Regions from separate parts of the Robertmurraya sp. genome, predicted to be linked through region 1. Evidence: riboswitches for the same ligand, from Rfam matches in the RefSeq annotation. Region 1 holds a riboswitch; each other region holds the start of a gene.
The links. Region 1 has a riboswitch for cyclic di-GMP ahead of ACGLXV_RS11565 (GGDEF domain-containing protein). Riboswitches for the same ligand answer to the same signal wherever they lie in the genome.
Positions count from the first base shown of each region.

Region 1 (4,206 bases):
AACAAAGCGTCTCTGAAGCTCAATTTCCCATTTTATCTGCCAATATACTTAACAATCAAACAAAAGAACCTTTCTTTGGCAAACCCTACACCATTAAAATACTTCCAGAAGGCATAAAGGTGGCCATTTTAGGTTTAACAACACCTTATATCCCAAACTGGGAGAAAGCAGAACATATAGATGGATTAGAATTTGAGGATGCTGTGGAAAGTGCTAAAAAGTGGATTCCTCATATCAAAGAAAACGAACAACCTGATCTTTTCGTTGTTTCCTATCATGGTGGCTTTGAAAGAAACCTCAAAACTGGAGAACCAACCGAAGCGGTCACAGGTGAAAACCAAGCCTATCAACTATGCCAAGAAGTAGAAGGCATTGATGTGTTATTAACGGGACATCAGCACCGCTTATTGGCCGATGAGCTAAACGGTGTTACGATTGTTCAACCTGGAAACAGTGGAGTTTGTATGGGGCAGGTTGATATAGAGTTTACTTTGGATCGTGATCATAAATGGAAGTGTCTTTCTAAAAAAGCCTCTCTTGTTCCGGTTAAGGAGTGGAAAGAAGATGAGGAAATATTACGATTGATTCTACCTTACGAAGAGAAAACGCAAAATTGGCTCGATCAACCCATCGGACGTATTCAAGGCGATATGATCATAAAAGATCCTTTCCTTGCGCGTATAAAAGAACACCCTTTTATAGAATTTATCAACCAGGTACAAATGGAAGCAAGTAACGTTGATATATCCAACACCGCTCTGTTCAGCAATCATGCCATTGGCCTTCCAACGAACGTAACGATGAGGGATATTGTTTCAAATTATATCTATCCAAATACGTTGACGGTATTAGAGCTAACGGGACAAGATATTAAGGATGGATTAGAAAAAAGCGCTACTTATTTTATCGTAAACGAAAATGGAGAAATAGCAGTAAATCCCCAATTCATCGACCCTAAGCCTCAACATTATAATTACGATATGTGGGAAGGAATTCAATACACAATTGATGTTGGAAAACCAGTTGGTGAACGAATTGTTTCTCTAATGAAGAATGGTGAAACTTTGGATCGGAAGCAAAAGTATCACGTGGTCATGAATAATTACCGCGCTACCGGTGGTGGGAACTATTCTATGTATAAGGGAAAGAAAGTCATAAAAGAAATTCAAATCGACATGACTGAACTGCTTGCTAATTATTTTTCCAAGTATGGAACAGTAAAAGCTACAGTCAATGATAATTGGAAGGTAATTCAAACGTAAAAAGGTGACAATGGTTAGCCCCCATTGTCACTCTTCATTCCCTGATTCTGCCCTAATTAACTACCGTTTTATTTTTCCCTGTTCTCTTTGCTGTATAAAGTGCTGTATCTGCCCCTTTAAAGAGATCTTCCTTGTTCATTCCAGGCAACAGTTTTTGTACACCAATACTGATTGTTACGTGTCGCCCTTTGAGCTCAGGGAAACTAGTGTTTGCAATACTTTCCCGGATGTTTTCCACCCTTATAATAAAATCCTCTTCCGACGTTCCCATTGTGATAATTCCAAATTCCTCTCCTCCGTACCTAGAAGGAAAGTCATCGCCAACAGAGAAAAATTTAATTTGCCTTGCGACTTCTATAATGACACTGTCTCCAGCTCTATGGCCGAACGTATCATTGATTTGTTTGAAATTATCAATGTCAAGGACGGCTACATGAACGTTTAACTCCTCTGATGAACGTAAACCAACAATCGAATCCAACTGTTCATGAAAAGACCTGTGATTATATAACTCCGTAACAGGATCTAACCGGGAAAGCCTTTCCATTTGAATGTTTTTAGAGAATAGATCATTTTTTTCTTTTGTTGTTTTTAACAATTCTTTCATCACTTGATCACTATGTTTCATGAGGCTGTATATAAGTAGTGAAATCCCTAATAAAATTAAGATAATAATAATCAAATCTGCTGTATCCATAGAAGCATGTACCGGTTCATAAAAAAAATAAATGAATAAAAAAGTGAGGATCGATATAAACACTGAAAAGCGAATGATTCTTTTATTATAGAAAAACAATGAGACCAGAACAGGAGTAATGAGTAAAACCATCAAAATTACTTTATCGTAAATACTAATAATTATGATGCTAATAAAAAGAGTAATTACAATCATGATATAGTACTCCGTGTGTTTCCGGAATTTACTCATAAACAGCTCTGCACATGCCATGACAGCGATAAATTTAAATAATGGAAATAAAATCACTTCTAAAAAAAATAACCACTTATCATAAGTAGTAAGAAAAAAGTGTATACCTGTCCCTAACAAATACAGTCCAATAATAACCCATAGGGTATTCAATATATCACGAATAAGTAACCTTTTATCAAACATCTCTTCTCTATTCATTTGATCTTCCTCCAATTTCACGTAGCATGTTAGCACTTCGTGAAAGCCATCTCTGGCTGTATTCGATAACCTGGCAATCTTAGCTTTCACCTTAGACCCACGGTTTTGCGTCTCTACCTTTCAGTAGATTTGCCTTTTCGTAATTGGAATAATTACTACTTTAGTACTATTATACTCGCAATATTGATGGATAGATATATGATTGCAAATTGTAAAATCAACCAATTGGTGACATAAAAAAAGAGCCTTCATAAATGAGGACTCTCGCCTTACTATACTGTCATTTTCCAACTAGAAAAAGCTAGCCAATTTTCTTGTTCCTTGTAATCCGGCATAATTTTCCCAACAAGTCTCCAAAAAGAACGATCATGATTTAAATGCAACATATGGCACATTTCGTGCACAACCACATAATCAATTACCCTTTGGGGTGCCATCGCAAGCTTCCAGTTAAAAGTTAACTGCTGATTGGAATCACAAGTTCCCCACGTACGATTGCTGTCATTAATACGGACCACCTTTGGCTTTATTTTAAAGTTGCTTTGATAAGACTTAATACTCTTCTCTACCAATGTCTTACATTGCTGATAGTAGAAGCGCTTTAGTGCCTGTCTAATTTTTTCTTCCTCTAACTCTTTTACATAGATAAACAGTTTATTTTCTTCAAACTTCACATGATTCTGCGTAAGATTTGCGTCGTGAAAGATTTGGATGGGGTAGGTGTTTCCTAAATAAAGAAAACTTTCGCCATGGTCATAAACCTTTTCCTGCGGTCCAAGCGCTCGCGCCTTCATTTCCTTAGACTTCTCTTGAATCCAGTCCCATTTTTCTTCGATAAATAAAAGCACATACTCATTGGGTGTTCCTTTAGGAGCCTGGACTTCAATATTTCCATAAACATCAACGGAAATTCCAATAGACTTGCGTTTTTTGTAGTTTATATTGTAACTGATCGTTTCACCTGAATAGTTGTGTATCATGTCATCACCTTTATCTGCGAAATGCTATACCCTCCATTTTATGATGATTCCCTATATGATCTCAAGAGCCTTTGTAAAAATGACATTTGTCATGTGATTTTCATGACATCCCTTACTAAAATCACCTTTTCCATGATTATACAATGAAAGTATCAAATCAGGAGGTGTTCAAATATGAACGAGGTCATTCGCTTAACTAATGTATCAAAATCTTTCCAGCAAAAGACGGCTGTTAACCATATCAACTTTTCGATTAATAAAGGAGAAATAGTGGCCATCTTAGGACCGAATGCTGCAGGAAAAACAACTACGATATCCATGATTTTAGGTTTACTTAAGCCCTCAGCAGGCAACATCCAAATCTTTGGACTTTCCCCAAAAGCAAAGAACGTACGTGAGAAAATTGGCGTGATGATGCAGGAAGTTAGTATGATGCCTGGCTTAAAGGTTCACGAAATACTCACACTTATACGAAGCTATTATCCTAATCCCCTTTCACTTGATGAACTTATTGAAATAACCGGTCTAACAGAGCAAGATCTAAAAACACAGGCAGAAAAATTATCAGGCGGTCAAAAACGTCGAGTTAGCTTTGCCCTTGCACTTGCCGGAAATCCCGATCTCATCATTTTTGACGAACCGACTGTAGGCATGGATATCTCATCAAGAAACCGGTTTTGGCAAACCATTAATTCTCTAGCCAAACAAGGAAAGACCATTCTTTTCTCTACTCACTATTTGCAGGAGGCGGATGATGCAGCAGAGCGGATTCTTCTATTTAAAGATGGAAGGATTGTCGCTGATGGGACACCGTCGGAGATTAAATCAAAAATAA
Region 1 covers NZ_JAKFCQ010000084.1:47,811-52,016, forward strand. Annotated here, with positions in the region: gene ACGLXV_RS11560 (bifunctional metallophosphatase/5'-nucleotidase) at 1-1,262, shown strand, start outside; gene ACGLXV_RS11565 (GGDEF domain-containing protein) at 1,315-2,391, opposite strand; cyclic di-GMP riboswitch class I at 2,453-2,535, opposite strand; gene ACGLXV_RS11570 (M48 family metallopeptidase) at 2,664-3,371, opposite strand; gene ACGLXV_RS11575 (ABC transporter ATP-binding protein) at 3,546-4,206, shown strand, end outside.

Region 2 (4,206 bases), on a different contig from region 1:
GAATAAGTGCTTCAGGCTCTAAAATAGAGATTTCCGATAGAATAGAAACATATCTTCTGACAGGGGAGATAAAAAAGCCTATCAGAAAATCAAGAGTAAATAAGAAGATAGAACCACAAACAGATTTAAGTCTGGATACAGTCATTACAGAAAACCATCGTTGTAGTCAAGATGTAAGAGCTTTTTTTAAGACAGTAATCCCGAAATTCCACTTTTCGACCTATATTCAAAACTACTTTAAAAATAGCGTTGGAAAGACGTATCGTGATGTTGTAAACGCTTGGTATGAGGAGGAGGAACGCAAGAAAGACCCTTCATACAAGAAAAAAATTGCACCTCAATTCGAATATAACCGATACATTCGTGATTATTTTGCAGACCCTAAAAATCAAGGAAAAAGTCGTGAAGAAGCGATAGAATCTTGGAATGAAATCAAGAAACTCCCAGGAAGCAACAAATACGAATCCAATAATTAACCTTTTAGCATTTCTATTGTTAAGTGATTTGATTTTTAGCAAGCAGAAACAAGCATATGTTTGACTCGTTCATCAAATGCTATTTGTTTACTCAATTCAAGCCAACGAAACCAATATAGGTAGTTATCCAAGTATTTTGTTGCTACTCCTTGAAACCTAACCATCCAATCTTCCAAGCGTTTATGAAAGTTATTGACGTGTTGAACGTGGTATATGCCCTTTTTGACATACCCTTCTTTGCTCACATTAACAGTTTCGTGTTTTAAACCCTTAATTAAAGCGAACTTCTTATAATTTGTAGCTGTATCTGTGCATAGCAAAGCAGAGGGGTCTATATATTCCCCAATTACGGTATCTATTTCTTCTGCTCGTACACGCCCACGACCAGCTTTTCGAGCTACTACATTACCATTACGGTCTTGGGCTACAACCACTGCGATTTTAAGATTGGAAATGCCTCTCTTTTGGTCTTTGCCACCACGCTCTTTCGGTTCTCTATGTGTTATTTTTCGTTTACCTTTCATAGACTCTTTTAAGAAGGTTTCGTCACTCTCAAAGCTGTTCAAATCCGAGACTACCTAATACGTTCAAGATTTTATGTCTCCAATAAAACGAAGTAGAAATGTGTATTTTAAGGCGTTCAGCGATTTTAGGTAGGGTATAACCTTCTACCATCATTTCAATATACTTCACCCATTTTTCAGGGTACCGAGAACCTGAAAAAGGTGTGTTTGTCATATCATTGAAAGATTTCCCACAATCCCCATACCAGAGGAAAAACGTGATTCCCTAATGGATTTCAATAGTTCGGTAATTTTGTCTGTTTCATCTGGAAATAAATCTTCTTTCATCGCATTAAACAGTGCCATTTTCTCTGACTTTGATAGTTCGCTGAACTCTTCATAGATGTCTAACCACATAGTTGAACGCCTATACGAAAACAGCCATTTGATAAACAATAAACAATAAACAAAGAAGTAAAAGAAGTGAATGTCACATCGAACGAGAACACAGGAAGAGCAATCTTTCTAAGTAAAGTGCTAGATTTAGAGAATCTGTAAAAATGTGACTTTAGTCCTTGTATGCGCTTTCATTAACTGATATTGTATAGGCATATAGATCTAGTGGAGGAATCAACATGAAATCACAAGAATTAATACAATGGGCCAAAGACGAATACGAATCAGCAAGAAAACAGTATATGAAAAATGGAGAAGATTATTGGTTTGGTCGTATGAACGCTTTTAAAGAAATGCTTGACCATCATCGTCTCGACCTTTCAGACACGTCTCTGTATTGTTGCAGAGTGATGAACTAACGACAATTTTAATTTAAAATATGTCGGAGAACGATCACTTGTTATGTTTAATCAGCTATAGACATTATTAGAATTTAACTGAATTTCCCACTTAAATAACTCAAATGTAAGACGATATACATAGTAAATAACCATCGATAATGGCAAACTTATTGAAAAATAAGGACGCAAAGCTACGGGTCTAAAGCTTTAGTTTAGTTTAGCAATGACGGCCGGGTTTCCGAAAAGGGTTGGAATAATTTTACGGGGCGTCTGATCCGTTCTATTAAAGTTCACCAATCTTTTTGGTGAGCTTTTTTACTAAATTCCTAAATCTTAAACTTTTCGAGAACTTTTACTAAATTTAATACTGGATAGGTGGGAAAATGGTTGTGGTTTTTTTTACCAACTTAGGATAAAATATAACTTTATTCATAGTTATTCATATAAAAAACCTATGAGAACAATAATAAGAAAAACGACTTATTACAAATATAGAATATAAAGCTTTTCATTAATTGAAATTAATCTAGAAGGTGTAGTCATGCAATGGTCCACTAATTATACATACCCAGTCTTATTTATATACTTTCTGATGATGTTTCTAACCATCTTTCTTGACCATATAATCATTCACAACTTATCCCTGGCTCTAAATATCCCTTCTTGGATATTTCAACTTATTTTGATGGTTATGTCTATAATTCCGTTATATATCTTTTTAGAGTATGTGAAGAAACAACAGTTAAAGTATTTTGGTTACCAAGTGGAAATCGAAAAGTATAAACTAACACTTGAAAATTCGACCATAGCTGCTTTTATCTATAAAGATAATGCTTTCCTTTACGTCAGTCCTGCTTTTGCTGAATTATTCGGTTATACACGAAAAGAAATCTATGAAAAACCAATAACCTCGTATGATTTGTTGTCTGAAGAATACCACGAAAAAGTGTCTATGAATGTCAAAGATAGGCTTGATGGTAAAAAGGTAAGTAGCCATTATCAAGTGAAAGCTAAAAGAAAGGATGGTATAGAACTCTACTTAGACCTTTATCCTTCTTTACAAGCCTTTAATGGGAAGAAAGTAGTTGTGGGAAGTGTCGTTAACGTCACAGAAAAGCGTCAAATCCAGAATGAGTTGGAAAAAAGTGAAAAAGTATTATCACAGGCCCAAAAGATAGCAGGCATTCTCTATTGGGAATTTGACAATGTGAACAATAAGTTAACTTGGAGCCCCCAGACTTACAAACTCTTTGGGTTGTCTCCAAATATCAATCCTACGTTTGAGTATTTATTGTCCAAAGTTCATTCTGAGGATCGAGATACTTTAATAAATAGTAGAGAAAAGGAAATTACAGGGGAAAACGTTACGAATATCTACCGCATAATATTAGATGATGGAAGTATAAGAACACTACATTCCATCTCTCAATGCCTTCTCGATGATAATGGACGACCCATTCAAACAATTGGAACGATGCAAGATATTACAGATCGCCTTGTAGAAGAAAATAAACTAGAACTAACTGAAAATCGCTATAAATCTCTGTTTGATAACAACTTAGATAGTGTGTTCTCACTAGATCTTGAAGGAAATATCATCACTGTTAACGAAATGGCCATTCGAACATTTGGGTATTCAAGGGAAGAAATGATTCAACAATACCCCCTTGATTTAATTGCGCCTGAATTTAGAAATGGGGCAGAACAATTATTTGTTCAAGTTTTGTCAGGTAAACCACAACGAATACAGATCCAAGCATTTCATAAAGAAGGCCGTAGGGTCGACCTGGATGTCACTGTAATGCCTATCATCGTTAAATCATTCGTAACGGGTGTATTTTGCATCTCAAAAGATGTTACCAAGCAAAAAGAACATATGAAAACCATTGAGCAACTGGCCTATAATGACTATTTAACAGGGTTACCAAACCGTAGAAAATTATTAGAACTTATGCATAGTCATATACAAGAAGCCAAAAACCATGGATCTATGATGGGGATCTTGTATATTGACTTAGATCGATTAAAATTCATTAATGACAATTTAGGGCATGACTTTGGTGATGCAATGATCATCGAAGCAGGAAACCGAATTTTAAGCTGTATAAGAAATGAAGATACACTTGCCCGAGTAGGGGGGGACGAATTTGTCCTGATTATTCCGAATATCAGCGAGTTTGATATTACTATTAACATAGCTAAAAGAATTATAGAGGCGTTTAAACCCGGATTTTATCTCGAAGAAAAATTATTTCGAACGACAGCTAGTATGGGAATTAGTGTTTTTCCTACTCACGGAGAAGATATTAACGAATTACTTCGCAAAGCCGATAAGGCTATGTACTATGTTAAAACAAGGAAAAAAAACGATTACAAAGTTTTTGAAGATTCCATGGTAGAGCAAGAAGAACGGAAATTCCTTATTCAAAA
Region 2 covers NZ_JAKFCQ010000152.1:11,792-15,997, forward strand. Annotated here, with positions in the region: gene ACGLXV_RS19140 (DUF6434 domain-containing protein) at 1-476, shown strand, start outside; partial or broken gene ACGLXV_RS19145 (IS1595 family transposase) at 512-1,396, opposite strand; gene ACGLXV_RS19150 (hypothetical protein) at 1,615-1,794, shown strand; cyclic di-GMP riboswitch class I at 1,927-2,019, shown strand; gene ACGLXV_RS19155 (sensor domain-containing protein) at 2,318-4,206, shown strand, end outside.
Region 2: it holds a riboswitch for cyclic di-GMP, as region 1 does, so the genes downstream of both, ACGLXV_RS19155 (sensor domain-containing protein) here and ACGLXV_RS11565 (GGDEF domain-containing protein) in region 1, are expected to answer to the same signal.

Region 3 (4,206 bases), on a different contig from region 1:
CGGGACGAAATAGACTTTTCTTGTTAAAACAAACGAATTTTTCCTCAGCAATATCCTTTAATTCCACGGAATCTTTTGATGCTAATGGATGATCTTTATGGGTGATTACTACAATATCTCTCTTCATTAATGGAATAAAATCAATCTCTGGTTCATGTTCCGCATACGTACAAAAAGCTAGGTCATAATTTTCTTCCTTTAAGCCTTGGATGATATTCTGTGTTGTTCCTTGTATACACGAAAACGTCACTTGTCCGCCCTCATTTGCTTCCATAAAGGACTGAATAATTGATGGGACAAAATCAGCGCCTAAGGAAAAAATGAATGCTAAGTCAATGATACCCGTATTGGCATTGGTGAGCTTTTGAAGATTCCTTTCACCCTTTTCAAGCTCCTCTAATCCGTTTTCCACATAGGTTAAAAAATATTGGCCGTACTTTGACAGCTTGATATTTCTACCAACCTTTTCAAATAACTTTATACTTAATTCTTTTTCAAGCTCGCCTATTGCCTGACTAAGACTTGGTTGTGTGATATATAGCTGAGCTGCTGCTTTTGTATAATGCTGCGTTTTGGCTAGCACACGAAAATATTGTAAATGTTTCAGGTTCATAAACAGCGCCCTCCCTGTTTCCAATCTTTAAACAAAGTATATGATGTTTTTTAGACAAGAAAAAGGACTGAATATGAACAAAAAAGCACTCTTTTGAGTGCTTTTGCGTTCTTTATGGTTTCATTGTTTTCCAGCTTCCCACATGGTGGATAGCAACTCCATTGTATCCAAGAGTTGTTCCATAATGAGAGGCAACAGTAGCAAGTTGCTCGTTCATGTAGGCTTCTCCTTCTTCAAAAAAAGAAATCATATCTCCTTCGTCTGTTGCACCTGTTTCTACACCGATTACTAATGTCTTATTATGTTTCCCAGCAAAGGCAACTTCATTTTTTACGATTTCAATGATGGCAGGAGCTGTATCACGGTAGGCCATAATCGTTACACTATTCGTTTTTGTAATGACCCACTCCGCTAGATTTCCTTTACCATACGTATTATTATAAGAAACTTCATCAAACCAGAATGGCAGGTCCGCTTCAAGTGGTAGTTTTAATCCTGCAGCTGAAGTATTCGCTTTTGTTATCAGTTCTTGATAACTTTTTACAGTAGCTGCTCTATTCGTATTCCAACCGCTATATAAGTAGGGCTCTACATCTAAATGAATCCCCGTAAATTTTTGAGAAGCGGTTGACCCTGCTTGATAGGTTTTTAACCAATTCATAAGAGCATCTTGGTTTCTGTAGCCTTTTGGTGCCACCCAACCCGGCGCTCCATCTAGAGCATATACTTTTATCCCTTTTACCGATGCCTTCGTAATAAAGCTACGGTATACATTCATAGGGATATCACGATCGAATTGTACATAGACTTTGTTGATTTGCTTTTGTTCAAGAAAGCTTAAGGTTCCTGTTTCATTACTCACAATTTCCCACGGATTCCAAAGCCATGTGGAGCGATCTACTGTTGATGCACTCATTTTTGATCCAAAGCCTCCAATTGAAAAAAGCAAAACAATAATCATTGATACAACGAGCTTTTTCACTTCATGTTCCCCCATTCTGCCAGCCGAGGCTCACAAAATGAGACCTGGCAACCTGACGACCATTCGCATGACAAGCGATTAGGCTCACGGCTTTGCGTCCTTCCCTTTCGGAAAAGTTTGCCTTTTACAGTTTTTCTTTAATTATACTTTATTAAAACAGACTTTTGCCTCAGGTATTTTTACCCAATCAATAATTTTCTTAATCTTTTTATTATAAAGAAAGATAGAACTCCGATTAAGGCAATGTACAACTCAATGATCCATAAGCTTTTAATGTATCCAGTTTGATAGAAAGCTAAAGGAAAATCAATCGCCGCATGAGCGACTATAGCGAGCAATACGTATTGGAATTTCTTTTTGATAACAGCAACTAATACAAGTAAGCTGAAAGCGATTTGCATAAAGAGGGCAAAGAAGCGTTCTGGTATTGCCCATAAGTAGTGAGAAACTCCCTGATTTAATAATGTTTCTTTAATGGTTGCTGCCTGATCACTTGGAAGACTAGCTCCGATAGATGAATCAAATGTACCTGTATTGATCATGGTTGCAAAGATAAGAAATGGCACTACCGTTGAAAGAGCAATTACTACTGCTTCAATGCCACCCCAGCCAACCCCAAAGGATAGACCACCCTTGTAATCCTGATATTTTTTTAATAGCCAAATAAAAAGAATATAGCGTCCTACTTCCTCAAAAATCCCTGCAGCAAAACCGCCATATAATCCAAATAACCATGGATGTTCCACATAGTTTGGAAAACTGGTTATGACGACAACATGAAGAAGTTTCTCTAATACTTGAGTAATAATAACAAACCCGATGCTACCTATTATTAACGGCTTGAGAGAAATTCCTACTTGTTTTTTTGTAAAAAGAATGGCAGTAACAAATAGAAGAATAGAAAATATAATAACTGCAATCATGCTCGAGATCGTTGCATTGCTTATCATCGTAAATCCCCCTTGTTTTTTTATTATCATTATTGATAATGATAATATTAAAGTAAGAGTAATAATCTGTCAATGAATTTTGTTCATTTTTCCCAATTAAAAAAAGCACCTCTAGGAAGTGCTTCTTATCTTCTTGCCACATGAACCTTTAATTGTTTCCCTTTTACCGTTGTATGTTTCATTTCAGACAACACAAGTGACCCTTTTCCATTTAGGATTTCTACATAAGAGACCGTGTCAAGAATCGTGATAATTCCGATATCCTCTGCAGTTACACCATCAATTTTTGAAATGGTTCCTACAAAATCAACAGCGCGCAGCTTCTTTTTCTTGCCGCCATTAAAATAGAGTTTGGTGATATCCTTATTGAGTTCTTCACTTTTTAGTTGCTTAATCTCCGGTTCCGAACTAATCTTCTTTTCAAAGGCAGGTCGTGATCTCTCCAACTGTCCCGAAGCAGGTTTCACCTTCTGTGGAATAGAAAAACCAATTAATTGTTCTATCTCTTCTAACAATCGTTTTTCTCTATCTGTCACAAAAGTAGTAGCCTTTCCTTTCAAGCCCGCCCGCCCGGTTCTTCCAGTACGATGCACATAGCTCTCTTTTTCATATGGGATATCAAAGTTCACCACGAGTGAAATATTTTCGATATCAATTCCTCGTGCTGCCACATCGGTTGCGATTAGATAGCGGAACTCTCCCCGTTTAAATTCACTCATCACATCTAGACGATCTTCCTGTATCATTCCACCATGTATTTTATCGCAATCATATCCAAGCTTCGTTAGATGATCGACGACCATATCGACACGGTCTTTTGTCCGGCAAAAAATGATACAGCTATCCGGGTTTTCAATAATCGTTACATTTTGCAATAATTGAAGTTTTTCATCTTCCTCCACCCAAAATAATGAATGCTCAATTAATCCTTCTGAAGTACTTGAAGATTCAATCTCAACCTCCACAGGAGAGTGTAAATAGTTTTGAGCTAGCTTTTTTATGGTATCAGGAAGAGTGGCTGAAAAGAGCATGGTTACTCGATTTTTTGGCATTTCTTCAATAATTGCCTCCACTTGTTCGATAAAGCCCATGTTTAGCATTTCATCCGCTTCGTCAATCACTAGGTATCGGACACGATCTAACACAAGGGTCCCTTTTTGAATATGATCAAGCAGTCGACCTGGTGTCCCTACAACCACATGAGTTTTTTGCTTAAGTTTCGTTTTTTGATACATAAAGGATTGCTTTCCGTATACTTCTACTGCATTGATTCGTTTTAACCGGCCGATATTTATAAAATCTTCTTTTATCTGTACAGCTAACTCTCGAGTAGGGGTAAGCACGAGAGCTTGTGGTTTATTTTCTGCCCAATCGATCATTTCACAAATCGGAATGGCAAAGGATGCTGTTTTTCCACTTCCTGTACGTGACTTTACGACCACATCGCGCTCCTCTATCACAAGCGGAATGACCTTCCTTTGAACTTCAGTTGGTTGTTGATATTGTAAGCTCGCTAAAGTACTCAATATTTCTTCACTTAAGGTGAAATCTGTAAAATCCATCATACAGCCTCTTTTCAAAAATTCTTTACAATACTAATTTTACCGAACGTATTCTTTTTATTAAGCCAATATGTAAAGTACATTTCATTTGACCACATA
Region 3 covers NZ_JAKFCQ010000149.1:24,871-29,076, forward strand. Annotated here, with positions in the region: gene ACGLXV_RS18610 (LysR family transcriptional regulator) at 1-613, opposite strand, end outside; gene ACGLXV_RS18615 (amidase) at 726-1,595, opposite strand; cyclic di-GMP riboswitch class I at 1,639-1,727, opposite strand; gene ACGLXV_RS18620 (YhfC family intramembrane metalloprotease) at 1,775-2,545, opposite strand; gene ACGLXV_RS18625 (DEAD/DEAH box helicase) at 2,671-4,110, opposite strand.
Region 3: it holds a riboswitch for cyclic di-GMP, as region 1 does, so the genes downstream of both, ACGLXV_RS18615 (amidase) here and ACGLXV_RS11565 (GGDEF domain-containing protein) in region 1, are expected to answer to the same signal.